DNA from 4 places in the Enterocloster citroniae genome. Region 2 is predicted to be linked to each of the others. Evidence: predicted binding sites of a transcription regulator. Region 2 holds the regulator's gene; each other region holds the start of a gene.

The links. The regulator Rex, encoded in region 2, represses fermentation and respiration genes when NADH is low (regulators of the CRP and FNR family bind a similar motif). The targets are predictions, from matches to a motif close to ATTGTTAANTANTTAACAAT.
Region 1: the regulator Rex is predicted to act here: its motif matches at 1,511-1,530, upstream of ABID13_RS28075 (4Fe-4S dicluster domain-containing protein).
Region 3: the regulator Rex is predicted to act here: its motif matches at 2,075-2,094, upstream of ABID13_RS02425 (acyl-CoA dehydrogenase family protein).
Region 4: the regulator Rex is predicted to act here: its motif matches at 1,426-1,445, upstream of ABID13_RS10655 (phosphotransferase family protein).

The regions. Positions count from the first base shown of each region.
Region 1 covers NZ_JBEPLZ010000051.1:1,269-5,006, forward strand. Annotated here, with positions in the region: gene ABID13_RS28075 (4Fe-4S dicluster domain-containing protein) at 1-1,326, opposite strand, end outside; gene ABID13_RS28080 (SpoIIE family protein phosphatase) at 1,587-2,765, opposite strand; gene ABID13_RS28085 ([Fe-Fe] hydrogenase large subunit C-terminal domain-containing protein) at 2,765-3,738, opposite strand, start outside.
Region 2 covers NZ_JBEPLZ010000049.1:6,689-10,426, reverse strand. Annotated here, with positions in the region: gene alr (alanine racemase) at 1-11, opposite strand, end outside; gene ABID13_RS27975 (NAD(P)H-hydrate dehydratase) at 27-1,571, opposite strand; gene ABID13_RS27970 (redox-sensing transcriptional repressor Rex) at 1,678-2,340, opposite strand; gene ABID13_RS27965 (ABC-F family ATP-binding cassette domain-containing protein) at 2,626-3,738, shown strand, end outside.
Region 3 covers NZ_JBEPLZ010000002.1:82,300-86,037, reverse strand. Annotated here, with positions in the region: gene ABID13_RS02435 (acyl-CoA dehydrogenase family protein) at 1-705, opposite strand, end outside; gene ABID13_RS02430 (hypothetical protein) at 669-848, opposite strand; gene ABID13_RS02425 (acyl-CoA dehydrogenase family protein) at 864-2,048, opposite strand; gene ABID13_RS02420 (PaaI family thioesterase) at 2,309-2,707, shown strand; gene ABID13_RS02415 (LysR family transcriptional regulator) at 2,726-3,634, opposite strand; gene ABID13_RS02410 (CaiB/BaiF CoA transferase family protein) at 3,712-3,738, opposite strand, start outside.
Region 4 covers NZ_JBEPLZ010000006.1:269,325-273,062, reverse strand. Annotated here, with positions in the region: gene ABID13_RS10660 (sensor histidine kinase) at 1-432, shown strand, start outside; gene ABID13_RS10655 (phosphotransferase family protein) at 576-1,325, opposite strand; gene glgB (1,4-alpha-glucan branching protein GlgB) at 1,484-3,448, opposite strand; gene ABID13_RS10645 (alpha-amylase family glycosyl hydrolase) at 3,450-3,738, opposite strand, start outside.

The DNA.
Region 1 (3,738 bases), on a different contig from region 2:
GCTGGGACCGCCTACGCAGCCTCCCACACAGGCCATTCCCTCGATAAAGTCCTCGGGAAGCCGTCCTACCTTTAAGAGCAGCAGGGCTTTCTTGCACTCTGCAGCGCCGTTGCATCGGTTTACCTTGATATCTGTGTTTTCATCCATCTCCTTCAGGCACTGAAGCACGGCTGCGGTAACGCCTCCGCCATTGCCAAAGCGCTTGCCGAATACGGAGCTCTCCTGATAGTCGTTCTCCGCCGGCTGAAGTTCCACGCCCTTGGCGCGCATCATGGCGCGGATCTCGCCAAAGGTCATGGCATAGTCTGCATTTCCCTTAACATTAAGGTCCAGGCTCTCACTCTTCTTTGCAATACACGGTCCGATAAACACAGTGATGGACTCCGGATCCTGGCTCTTGATCATTCTGGAAACCGCACACATGGGGGAAACCGTTGTGGACATGTTCTCCAAAAGCATGGGGAAATGCTGCTTGATCATGTTCACAAATGCAGGACAGCAGGAGGTGGTCATCTTTTTGCCTTCCTTGTGTGCCTCAGCCCACTCCTCGGCCTCGTAAGCAGCTGTCATATCGCCGCCCAGTCCCACTTCCACCATATCCGCAAAGCCAAGCTGTTTTAAAGCGATCCTCCAGCTGGCCATGGTCACATCCGGGCCAAACTGGCCTTCCGTGGCAGGCGCCACCATGGCCACGACCCTCTTGCCGGCCTTGATCAGGCGGATGACATCCACCATAAACGTCTTGGAACCAATGGCGCCAAAGGGGCAGCTGTGGATACAGGCGCCGCACTGGATACATTTCTTCTCATCGATCACACAGATGCCGTACTCATCATAAGTAATGGCATCCACGGGGCAGATCTTCTTACAGGGGCGCTCCAGATGTGCGATTGCATTATAGGGGCATGCCTGTGAACACTTTCCGCATTCCTTACACTTTGTCGGTTCAATGTAAGCGCGCTCCCGCCCCATGCTGATGGCACCGAAATTACAGGAATTCTGACAGGCCTTTCCCATACACTTGCGGCAGTTGTCCGTCACTATGTAGGAAGCAATGGGACACTCCTCACAGGCTGCGTTGATGACCTGCACCACATTGGAAGTATCCTTTCCTGCCGGACATTTCCCCTCTGCAAGGCGTACCCTCTGCTTGATGATCTCCCTCTCCTTATAAATACAGCAGCGGTAGGTTGCCTGGGGTCCGGGGATCATGGTATAGGGAATCTCCCCGCGTTTTTCCTCAAGATTCCCTTCCCATGCAGCCTTGGCCACTTCGTACAGAACATCATGCTTCAAGCGCAGGATCGTTGCATCATTGGTTACCATTCTCTTTTCCTCCTCGTTATGAGCACTTAGAGACCGTATTTGGGTTTCTTACGTGCGATACATGTCATCTCCACTTGGTGAGGTCCTAAACGAACCTAGTGGAGTGGCTCGTTATGAGCACTTAGAGACCGTATCTGGTTCTCTAAGTGCAGTGAAATACACCTCTATATCCATTCCATCCATGATTGTTAATAATATATCAACAACTGAAAATCTACTATATTTATGCGGAAAAAGCAAGTATTTAATGAGATACAAAGTTAATAATATGTAACGACTACTTTTTTACCCATCTCTTCGATCACACGTCCCAGCTGTTCCACAAGGTTCTGGCGGATACCCAGATCAAAGGGAAGGCCCGGGTTCTGATAGGCGCTGTTGATCGCTTTTCCAACATATAAATGCACTTCCGTACAGTCCTCGATCAGCACTTTGGCTACCATGGAACCGCCGTTGGGCTTATCCAGCTCCTGGAAGAATTCCTCGGACACGGTTTCATTCTTCACATACCTGCGCAGCAGCTGCAACACCCTGTTCAGGGTCAGTACACCCTCTGTCACCAGGTCCACGCCGTCCATATAGGCAATAGGCGGGATCTCCGGATCCACATAATCCAGGGAAACATCCAGCTTTTTCCCCAATACCCTGGACACAATCGTGGCGCTGGTCCCGCCGCACACAATGGTCTTGGCATTGGGATCATCCAGGAATTCATGGACCATGCGTACATCATCCTCCGGGTTGCGGGCAGGTCCGGTCATAAGGTGCACCGGCTTGCTGTCAATGATCCGCATGCATGCAACCGTGGTATCATCCCCCGGCCTGAACTGATAAAGCTCATCACAGGCCCTGCTGATGGATGCGGCCAGACGCATGGCTGACACGGTCATGGCATACTGGCGCACCGCATAGTCCGCAATGTCCTGCCACAGCCATCCAAAGTTTAGAAGCTCTCCCACTCCCGCATGGATAGTACCATCGCTCATAAGGATCAGAGCATCTCCCTTTTGGACCTTAAACCTGTACTCATTGATCTCCTTGCCCTGGATGACGCGGACATTCTTAGGAATCTTCATGAGCTTGCCGTCACGTATGAAAATACATCCCGGATTGTCATACTCCACCAGATAAGCATCGCCGTTGTGGTATACCTGCAGGATGCTGAAGGTGGAATATGCCACCTGCCGCACCTGGCAGATGGGCAGTGTCTCACTGATGGTGTCCACGCACTCTTCCAGGGTAGCGCCGTTTAAGAACATGGTTCCCAGTATCTTGGACGTCAGGGTGGAAAGGATATTGGCCTTGACGCCGCTTCCCATGCCGTCAGCCAGAATCATGATGTTGGAATCCGCGGTCTGCAGCAGTTCCACCTTGTCCCCGCAGAGGATCTCGGTGTATTTATTCAGGCTTTTATAAGCAACATCCACTGTAATTCCCATTATCTACCTCCGCTGCCGCCTGGTTTTTTCAAATCAGAACTGCTCAGATGGACATACCCCGTCTTTTTGCCTGCGGGAGCAGCGCTTCCTATATGGACATACCCTTTGGAGGCTTTCTCCTTAGGTGCCGCCCCGCTGCTGACTCCGGCTTCAGAGGCATTTCGGGCATCAGCTGCTGCAGGCGTCCCGGACGGTGTCCCGGATGTTGTACCGGACATTGTCCCGGATGTTGCACTGCCTGGGCTGGTACTTCCCGCGCCTGCACCGCCTCCCAGGTTTCCGGGTGTCATGACCCCGCTCAAAGGCACTGCGCCGCTTCCCAGCTGCACATTGGGGATATCCCGGTCCTCCTCACCCCCTGCATATCCTGCATCCGCCCCATCCTCCAACAGGGAATGGCACAGCTTGGTCAGGGTGGTCTTTGTCTCAGCCGTTGTCTCGCCTAAAAGTCCGGCGATCTCCTGGGCCACCATCATCTGCTTGTGGATGATCTTCTGAGCCAGGTCAATGGTCTCCAGCTTTTTCTCGTACTCTTCCTGAGCCAGTTCTTCCTCCCTTGTAATGTCGATAAAGGTGGCCAGAACTGCATTTTCCTTCTCTATGTATACAATATTCTGAAGGGTGGACAGCTTGTACTCAGGATAATTCACCCTCTTGCCGTGAATGTTCTGGTGTGTGTCAAATACCCACTGGAAATTCACTGGGTCAATGAGTTCGTACAGGTACATCTGCAGTGCCTCAGACCTGGTCTTTCCAAAATACTTCTCCCCCACATCCGAATATTCCAGAATGCGCATATCATCCCCCACGATCAGCACAATGTTAGGGGAGGTCTCCATTACCAGGTTGGACATGGACTCCGCCTTCTCATGCATGAATGGAATACACATGCTCACCTCTGCCTTGTGCTGGAATACGGCGATCGCCTTCTCCCTGCAGGTAGGATAACCGCAGGCGCCGCAGTTCAGTTCGT
Region 2 (3,738 bases):
TATGGTTTCATTTTCAATGCCTCCTGTTATTCATGCGCCACGGACTTCATGGCTGCTCCGATACAATCTGCCAGATCGGAAGCCAGAAGGCTGTGCTGTCCTATTTTCCCTGCTGCCTGCTCACCCGCACGCCCATGGAGATACACCCCCATAAGCGCGGCCTGTTCCTCCTCCATCCCAATGGCGGCCAGTCCGGCGATGATTCCGGTAAGCACATCACCGGAACCGGCTTTTGCCATGGCGCTGTTGCCGCTGGAATTCACATAGAGGGTGCCGTCCTTTCCCGCCACCACGGTGGCCGCATCCTTGAGCACACAGGTGATCCCGTAACGTCCCGCGTATTCCAGGGCGGCTCCTGTGAGGTTTTCTTTGACGGCATCTATACTCTCACCGATGAGGCGGGCCATCTCTCCCAAGTGGGGGGTGATGATGATATTTTCCGTAAAATAAGTGGTGAGATATGGATGTCCTGCAATGGCATTAAGGCCGTCCGCGTCAATAATGACCGGCACAAAGGCACTGGTCAGTATATCTTCCACCAGATACTCCACATAAGGTTCGCTTCCCAGCCCGGGCCCCAGCACCACCACATCAGCCCAGTTCATCTGTTCCTCTATCATCTTCTTAAACTCTTCCCTTCCCTGGATCAGCTGGTCCGAGGTGTAGGTGGCAATGATGGCTTCCGGCAGCCGTTCCTGAAGGATCTGGCGGTTTTCCTCCACTGTGAGCAGTTTCACAAGCCCCGCACCGGTGCGGTAAGCTGCCAGGGCGCTTAAATACGCTGCACCGCACATGTTTTTGGACCCTGCTGCGATCAGGACCTTCCCAAACGTCCCCTTGTTGGAATAGGCCGGGCGGTCCGGAATCAGACACAGGTCGCTGCTTTCATAAGTAAGCCCATACCCGTACCCCTCCTCCTGATCCCTCACGGCATCCAGGGCGCTTTCCGGAAAACCGATGTCGCAGACCCTGACGGTTCCCGCATAGGCACGGCCCGGATAGAGGGCGGTTCCCATCTTCTCCCATCCAAAGGTCACTGTCACATCCGCCTTCAGTGCCATCCCCATGACCTGGCCTGTGTCTCCATGGATCCCGGAGGGAATATCCACCGCCACTGTATGGGCGGCATGCCGGGCCTCCAGCATTTCCATACACTGCCTGTATTCCCCCTCAATGGGGCGGCTCAGTCCAACGCCGAATACCGCATCGATCAAAACAACGCAGTCCTCTCCCGCCGCTTCCTGCCACGGCCTCATCTGCATTCCCAGGTTCCGGGCAATGGCGGACTGGGCCAGAAATTCCGCAGTCCCACGGTCCGGATCCCCCACCACAAACAGGCTGGTTTTATATCCCTTCAGGTGCAGCATCCTGGCAGCCGCCACACCGTCCGCCCCATTGTTGCCCGTGCCGCACACGGCCCAGATCACATCCGCTTTCCCGGCAGTCTCCTCAACCGCCCGGGCCACCCACATGGCCGCCCGTTCCATCAGCACCATGGAGGGCACTCCAATGGTGTTGATCGTATAGGCGTCAATCGCCTTCATCTGTTTTGCCGTTACCAAAGTTCTCATCCCCGCTTACCTCCTCGCTATGAGCACTTAGAGACCGTATTGGGGTCTCCCGGAAATCAAAAACCGGCAAGCAAAAAGGTACTCTCCTTTGCTTGCCGGCTGTTTCTTACTTTGACGTTTTCCCTTCGATTTCCGCCTGATCGTTCATACTGCAAACCCTGTATGACAAACGCATCAGACTTTCGGACAGGTGTACATTCTCCACCACCACATCGTCCGGAACCACCAGATCAGTATGGGCAAAGTTCCAGATAGCTTTAATGCCGGCCTTTACCAGACGGTCTGCGATCTCAGACGCCTTTGTCTTTGGAATGGTCAGGGCTGCGATCTGAATTTCGTTCTCCTTGATAAAAAACTCCAGATCATCCACAGACCGGATCTCAATTCCGCGGATCACAAGACCAATGAGCTTTGGATTGATATCAAACATACCCTTGATAACAAATCCACGTCTCTCAAAATTCGTATAGTTGGCAATAGCCTGGCCCAGGTTTCCGGCACCGATAATAATCAGGTTGTGCTGCTGGTCAATTCCCAGAATCTTTGCTATCTCAGCATACAGGTACTTTACATTATATCCGTATCCCTGCTGTCCGAATCCTCCGAAATTATTAAGATCCTGGCGGATCTGTGATGCCGTCACCTTCATCCTGGCACTCAGCTCATTGGAAGATATGCGCTCCACACCCTCTTCAATCAGCTCTCCCAAATAGCGGTAATAGCGGGGCAATCTTGAAATTACCGCCTTCGATATCTCTTTGCGTTCCATCGTGTTCCACCTTCCCCTTACGCGTTTCTCTGATACATCAAAATGATCCAGATAACAGTATCTAAATCATACCTAATGGTTCTATTATAAACAAGCGTCAAAAAAATGTCAAACACGTTTAAGTATGTTCTTGAAAAAAATATCCTCTTATATTATACTGATGAGTGCAAAATAAAGAATTTTTGACAATAAAAAGCCTAAAAACCTCACAACATACAGCGAAACATTTTCGCATACAGGCGCCCCCAACCCAGGCGCTGAGTGTCTGGCACAAAGGAGTTACCCATGATTTTATCATGCAGCAATATAACCAAATCATTTGGAGAAAAACATATTTTAAAGCAGGTATCCTTCCACCTGGAGGAACATGAAAAGGCCGCCATTGTGGGCATCAACGGCGCGGGCAAATCCACCCTGCTTAAGATCATCATCGGAGAACTGTCCGCAGACCAGGGCGTGGCAGCCCTTGGCAAAGGCACCTCCATCGGCTATCTGGCGCAGCATCAGGATCTGGACAGCGAAAGCACCATCTATGACGCACTCTTAGAGGTAAAGCGCCCCATCATCCAGATGGAGGAACGGATCCGCAGCCTGGAGCTGGAGATGAAATCCGCCACCGGCGATGTACTGGAGTCCATGCTGTCCGAATACAGCCGCCTGAACCACTCCTTTGAGCTGGCCAACGGCTATGCTTACAGGAGTGAGATTACCGGTGTATTAAAGGGCCTTGGATTTGAGGAGGAGGAATTCACCAAACACATCAACACCCTTTCCGGAGGGCAGAAAACCCGCGTTTCCCTGGGCAAGCTGCTTCTCACCAAGCCGGATATCCTGCTTTTGGATGAGCCTACCAACCACCTGGATATGGAATCCATCGCCTGGCTGGAGACATACCTTAAAAGCTACAGCGGCAGCGTCATTATCGTGGCCCATGACCGGTATTTCCTGGACCGGGTCGTCACAAAGATCGTGGAGCTGGACAATGGAACAGCGACCGTATTCTCAGGCAACTACTCTGCCTACAGCGATAAAAAAGCCATGCTTCGGGATGCCAGAATCCGGGCATACTTAAATCAGCAGCAGGAGATCAAACACCAGGAAGAGGTGATCACAAAGCTCAAATCCTTTAACCGGGAGAAATCCATCCGCCGGGCTGAAAGCCGGGAAAAAATGCTGGAAAAGATAGAGAGGTTGGAAAAGCCGGTGGATATTGATGATTCCATGGATATCCGCCTGGAACCGGATGTGGTCAGCGGCAATGATGTTCTGTCCGTCACTGACCTGAGCAAATCCTTTGGCAGCCAGACCTTATTTTCCAATGTGGATTTTGAGATAAAACGCGGGGAGCGGGTTGCCATTATCGGCAATAACGGTACGGGCAAGACCACCCTTTTAAAG
Region 3 (3,738 bases), on a different contig from region 2:
ATTTAGGGCCAGCTTAAAGCCTGAGCCCTCCGGCCCCAGCATACGGCTCTTTGGCACTCTCACATTCTCAAAGATCAGATCCGTTGTGTTGGACAGCCTGAGCCCCATCTTGTCTTCATGGGCGCCCACGGAAACTCCCGGCGTATCCCTGTCAATGATAAAGGCGGAAATCCCCTTGTGTCCGGCTTCCGGATCGGTCTTAAAAAAGCCCACGTAAATATCGGACAGGGCTCCGTTGGTTATAAAGGTTTTGGTGGCGTTAAGCACGTACTCGTCACCGTCCGCCACAGCCGTTCCCCTGATGCCCGCAGGATCGGAACCTGCATTGGGTTCGGTCAGGGCAAAGCCCGCAAAGCTCCCCCTGTTTATAATATCCGCAAAGTACTGGGCCTGCTCCGGTGTTCCGGCCAGGATCACGTTGCGCAGGGCCACAAACGTGGTGACAAATGTGATCGCGTAACCGGCATCCACCTTTGCCAGCTCCTCAAAAATCATGGCCGTGGTCTCATAGCTCAGACCCGTTCCGCCGTACTGGGCCGGAATCTCCAGCATGTGGAGGCCCATCTTAAATCCCCAGTCAAACAATTCCCTGGGGCACTCGCCCTTCTCGTCCGCTTCCTGAACAAAAGGCTTGATCTCATGCTCTGCCATATCCCGTACCAGGGCGATCAGTTCTTTTTGTTCCTCGGTATACAGTAATGCCATTTTCTTTCCCCTTCCTTCTCGTTATAATGAGACATCTTCCCTATTCCGTTTCCCACACTGTTGGAATAAGAGGACAGGGCAGCCAGATCCGGCTGTTCATCCTGGCTGGCTGCCCTGCTCCCACGGGATCTTTTGGGCCACATCCCAGGGCCGTCCGGTTAGATCACATACTTGACCTGACCGCCGAACTTAACTGCACTCTTTGAAATGGTGATGCGCTGCACGGTGGGAGCGCCCTCTTCCAGCCACATGGCGCGGCAGTCCCGGTACATGCGCTCAACAGGCCCGTAAGGATTGTCCTCAAAGTATCCCACGCCGCCAAAGATCTCCAGCATCTCGTCACTTACCAGCCTTACGGTATCAATGCTGAACAGCTTACACATGGCAGCCTTTTCCTCAATGTACGGTCCCTCTGCCTCCACCTCGTAATCCCTGGCAAAATCATATACCATACAGCGCAGGGCATGGATATTCATCTGCATGTTGGCGATCTTCATCCTGATCGCCTGACGTGTGATGATGGGTTTTCCAAAGGTTACACGGTCAGCCGCGTACTTTAAGGACATTTCCAGCATCCTCTGGGCCATTCCCAGGTTGCTGGCCGCTATATGGGCCCTGGAAACAGACAGGGAGTGAAGGGCGATCTCAAGTCCCTGTCCTTCCTTTCCCAACAGGTATTTCTTGTCAATGCGGCAGTCCGTAAACTTAAGATCCCCGTGTCCGGCTCCCCGGCATCCCATCATATGAGGCATATTAATGACCTCAAATCCGGGAGCATCCATGGGAACAAAGAAAGCGGATAAACGGTCGGCCTTGTCGGACTCCGGATTGGTCACTGCGATCACATAAGCAAACTCACAGCAGTCCGTGTGGGAGATCAGTGTCTTTTCCCCGTTCAGTATGTAACTGTCTCCGTCTCTTACCGCTGTGGTGTGCAGGTCGGCGCCGGTGCCGCCGGCTGCCTCGGTCAGGGCAAAACAGGTAAAGACCGACTTATCCTGGAATTTAGGCATATACTCCGCTTTCAGCTCTTCATTTCCATAATCATCCAGGATTCTCCAGTTCAGATCCATTGCATAGTGGAGATGCATCCTCATTCCGCCCGGGCCCCTGGAAAACTCCTCCTGGACCTGAAGGATCTCAAGTTCCGACAGCCCGTATCCGCCGTATTCCTCGGGCAGTGCACACCGGTATAGATCATTCTCAATGGCCAGGTCATAAAACTCCTGGGGAAACTTGTTGGTCACTTCCACTTCCTTCTGGATCTCTTCCAGCGGGCCTTCGGCAAGCGCCCGGATCTGCATCAGATAGTCCTGGAACTGCTGGGGTGATAATTTACTCATAGGGTGATTCCTCCTTGCTGTATTGTTTTATCAATTTTTTAACAATCTCTTGATGTTTCCATTATAATATAATCTGATCCACATATCCAATCGTCCTTTTCCTCACTTTTGTGCACAATCTATAGATTATGTCTATCATATCTTTTTTCTATTGTGCACTTCACCTTTATGTGTTATATTGTCTCCATCACAATGGGTAATATGATACATTTATCCCAATCCAAATCATAACAATTCAAAGGCAGGAGGTAATGATTCACATGAGACAGGAAATACTGGAGGGCATCAGGCGTCATGTCCAATCCCTGGAAGGGCTGGAGCATGTCCAGATCCTGGAAATCGCGCCGGGCCATGCCAAAATCGCTTGGGACGTTCATCCGTCCGCCCTGAATCTTTACGGCAATCTTCACGGCGGTTTGATCTTCGCCCTCTGTGACATGGCCGCAGGAATGGCCACCTATGCCTACGAGGTGTCCAACGTGACCCAGCAGGGCTGTATCCACTTTATCAAAAGCGTGAACTCCGGAAAACTGTATGTGCAGGCGGACGCGGTGCACAAGGGGAGCCGGACCGTCATCCACCACGTTGGGGTCACCACCCCGGAGGGAAAAGTGGTGGCGGACGCCACCTTTACCATGTTCCTCTTTGACCCGGTGTAGGTCCTGTCCCGGGACAGCTTACGCCAGGGTGGATACCCCGCCAAATTCCGGGCCTCTGTCCAGTACATGCTGGATATAATTCTTCACGGCCGGGGTCAGGTAATTGTTCTTGTGGTACACCATATAGACCAGTCTGGCTTCTGCCTCCAGCTTCACATCCAGGTGGACCAGGTTGTCAAACTGTTTTAAAAGCGGGGTGTCGGCCACAATGGCAACCACCTGGTTAATGGCGGCATATCCCCCAATGGTGGTTTCATCATAGCCATAGTGGGTGGCTTTCAGGTTATGCTTTCTCAGTTCCTTTTTTATGATCCTTCCCACAGGGCTGTTCTCCGGATAGGTGAGGATCTCATAGGGCTCCAGATCCTCCAGCTTCATGGGCTTGCCCTCAAAGGCAGCCAGAGGATGGGTACTATTGACAATGGCCGTGTACTCCTGGGACAGAATGGGGGTAAAGCACAGGTCCGTCTCCCCCTCCGACATGGAGCAGAATCCAACATCATACGCGTCCGAGCGGACCCCCTCCACAATGGCCGGGGTCATGCCGTTAAACACATTAAATTTGACCGTGGGATTGCACTCCTGCATGTAGCTGTTAATGGACCTGGGCAGAAAATCCCCGCAAAGGGTGGGGATGCAGGCCACATCGATCATACCTCCTATGGTTCCGGAATTTTCCTTTGCATTGTCGATCCCAACTTCCAGTTCAACCAGGGCCTTACACACATGGACGTAGAAGTCCCGCCCATACTTGGTCAGCTTCACTCCCCTCCCTTCCCGCTGAAACAGGTCAATGCCCAGATCCCGCTCCAGGGACAGGATGGAGGCGCTGAGGCTGGGCTGGGTGATGTAAAGCTCCTGGGCCGCCTTGGTATAGTGCTGTACTTCAGCCAGCTTGCGGAAATAATAAAGCTGTGAAAGGTTCATTACAAAATACCTCCTTTTTAAAGCGCCTTGAGGGCTTTTGCCTTGCCCATGTTCCGGCAGGGCAAAAACCCCTTTTTTCAGTTTCCTGCTTCAGAAAATCCCGG
Region 4 (3,738 bases), on a different contig from region 2:
GAGCACAGCCGCGTGTACGTGGATGTGTCAGAGGAAGACGGAAAAGCCGTGTTTACCATTAAGAATGTGTCTGAGAATCCGCTGAACATCAGGCCGGATGAACTGACAGAGCGCTTTGTCAGGGGAGATGTGGCCAGGACAACGGAAGGCAGCGGCCTGGGCCTCTCCATTGCAAAGAGCCTGACTGAACTGCAGAATGGCCAGTTCCAGGTTATCATTGACGGGGATCTGTTCAAGGCAATGGTGTCCTTCCCCATCATGCACGCAGAGCATAAGACGGAGAGGATCGGTGTTGATCCTGCTTCCGTTGAAGCAGCCGCAGCTGAGGAGACAGAGCAGGAAGAGGTCAGGCACGACAATGTGGTAGCGGATGCGGAGCTGATAGAAGTAGGAGATTCTTCCAATCATTTACAAAATGAGGGAGAAAGCTGATAAATATTTCACGAAGAAAATGACACAAACCACAAAAATGTAAAAAATATACAAATATAATTAGTTAATATTACAGCGAAAAAAGCCCCCGGAAATTCCTTCCCGGGGGCCTTTTTGAACCCTAAATAATGTGTAAGCAGATTTTATTGGTATTCAAATACATTAATCCAACTCTCTAACAGTTCCTTTTCCTCAGGACGTTTGTAAACCAGCTGGGCGGCGGCCACGATGGGCAGCCATCCCTGTACATAACGTTTCTCTGTGCCTGTTTTTTCACAGAACAGATCCATGTACATCTCGGCTTTCTTTTTGTCCTTTAAGGAGAGAAGGAGGTAGGTTCTGGCAACATCGGCACTTGCATTGCCCTGGGAAGCATGTACCCAGTCGATCACGTACCATTTGCCGTCATCGCCCACAATGATATTGGTTGGGTTAAAGTCGCCGTGGCACAGCTTGGTGTGCTTTGGCATTCCGTCCAGTCTGGTCATCAGTTCGTAGCGCAGGTTATCATCCAGCTGCTCCTCTGATTTCAAGGCGCGGATGGTCTTTTCCTTTAACTTATTAAGGAGTGGGCATGCCTGAGCATGGATCAGCAGGTGCAGATCCACCATCTTATCCATGTACTCCTCAAGCTTATCCGGATTCTCATCCATCAGCTGCTGAAGGGTCTTGCCTTCAACAAACTCCTTGATAATGGACCATTTGCCATCCACAACAGATACCCCCAGAACCTTCGGGATGTTCAGGGCTTCGATGGACTCCACACGCGCGTTGCACAGTGCTTCATTCAATACCTCAGCCTTTGGAAAGCCCTCACAGAATTCCTTGATGGCAGTGTTTCCGTCACGGTAAACGGATTTTGTTTCGCTACTGGAAATTAATTGTTTTGCCATAATTACACTCTCCTTCCACACATTATAAACGGTGCTGCGACATAATACCCATCGCACTGCCTTTATTCTACTACAACAAGGTCAAAAAGTACATACCCAATTTGATAAATTTTTAACGTACTTTTTGGCCTTATATGACAATATTTCCTTATGATTTCCTAAAAACGGAAAATAGCTGTTCCGTATGGGGGAAGAGGATAGGAAAATGAATATGGCTGCCCATCACACTCGCCTTTGGAGGACTGGAAGCCGGGGGCTTCCGATGCCTTATAGGCGCCGTGGATGTTGTCCAGCAGCAGGGTGTATTTGCCTCGTTTGGGAACGCCCACCCTGTAATCCGGCCGTTCCACCGGTGTGAAGCTGATGATAAACAACAGGTTCTTTTTGCCTGTCTCATCCCTGCGCAGGAAGCTGAAGATACTGCGGTCCCCGTCATTGGCATTGATCCACTGGAACCCGTTCCAATCATTGTCCAAACGGTAGAGGGCGGGATATTTCTTGTATAAATGCAGCAGGTCCTTAACGTAATCCTGCAGCTCTTTGTGATCACCCTGGTCAGCCAGATACCAGTCCAGGGACACCTTCTCATCCCACTCATGAACCTGGGCAAAGTCCTGGCCCATGAACAGCAGCTTCTTGCCGGGATGTCCCATCATAAAGGTATATCCGGCCTTTAAGTTGGAGAATTTGTCCTGGTCCAGACCGGGCATCTTGTTGATCATGGAGCATTTTAAATGCACCACCTCGTCATGGGATAGTACCAGGATATAATTTTCACTGGTAAAATAGGTGAGTCCAAAGGTCATGCGGTGGTGGTTATATTTGCGGAAATAGGGGTCCAGCTTCATGTATTCCAGGAAGTCATGCATCCATCCCATGTTCCACTTAAAGGTAAAACCAAGCCCGTCCTCCTCCGGATGGGTGGTGACCTTGGGCCATGCCGTGGATTCCTCAGCGATCACCAGGGCTCCGTGGTTGCGTCCCTGCACCACGGTGTTCAGGTGTTTAAAAAATTCAATGGCTTCCAGGTTCTGGTTGCCGCCGTACTTGTTGGGAACCCACTGGCCCTCCTGGCGGCCATAATCCAGATACAGCATGGAGGCCACCGCATCCACCCGCAGGCCGTCCACATGGTATTGTTCCACCCAATAGAGCGCATTGCTGATCAGGAAATCCTTTACCTCATTCTTTCCGTAATCAAACACCTTAGTGCCCCAGTCCGGGTGTTCCCCCTTGCGCGGGTCCGAATATTCAAAGAGGGGCTCACCGTCAAAATCAGCCAGTCCATGGGCATCCTTTGGAAAGTGGGCAGGCACCCAGTCCAGGATAACCCCGATCCCGCTGCGGTGCAGGTAATTTATAAAATACATAAAGTCCTTGGGCATTCCGTACCGGGATGTGGGGGCGTAATATCCGGTGACCTGGTAGCCCCAGGAACCGTCAAAGGGGTGTTCCGCGATCCCCATCAGCTCCACATGGGTATAGCCCATCTCCTTGACATAAGCGGCCAGCTCATGGGCAGCTTCCGTATATGTATAGCAGCCATCCTTTTCCTCACGGTTCTTCTTGCGCCAGGAACCCAGATGGACCTCATAGATGCTTATGGGCATCTTCTGCACATCCTGGGCAGCGCGTTTTTCGATCCAGTCCTTGTCTGTCCAGTGAAAACCCTGTATATCCGTGGTGACGGAGGCGGTTCCGGGGCGGTATTCCGCGCTGAAGGCAAAGGGATCGGCCTTATAAAGGATCTTGCCGGATTCCGTGGTGATGGCAAACTTGTAGAGTTCTCCCATCTGCATTCCCGGATTAAAATATTCCCAGATGCCGGAGTCCGGTATCTTTGTCATGGGATTGGCTTCGGGGTTCCATCCATTAAAATCGCCAACCAGATGAACCTCCCTGGCATGGGGCGCCCACACCGCAAAGTAGATGCCCTCTTTCCCTTTATAGGTCTTGGGATGGGCGCCCAGCTTCTGGTAGATATCATAGTGGGTGCCGGCTCCGAACAGATAGCAGTCCAGGTCTGAGATAAATCCGGTGATCTGGGTTTTCTTCTTCTTTGCGGCGGATGCTGCCGGAGCAGACGGATTCTTGGTACCCGGATTGCGTTTATTAACTGCCATATCACTTATCCCCCTTTATTTTCAGGACAGCCCCCCGGTTGCCCTTTAATTTAACATGAACCTTTCCTCCTGTGATGGGCAGGATGGTATCTTCCTCCAGAAGGCTGACGGCCTCCGATGCCTGGATGGGTACGGGTATATCAAGCTCCGCTTCGTTGTCATCATTGTTGGCTGCCGTGATGATAACAGAACCTTCCCCGTGGCGGGCAAATGCGTACTGCCGGTTGGTCAGCAGCAGTTCCTGGTAACGTCCGCCGTGAAACTCCTGGTTCCCATCATGGATGCGGCCC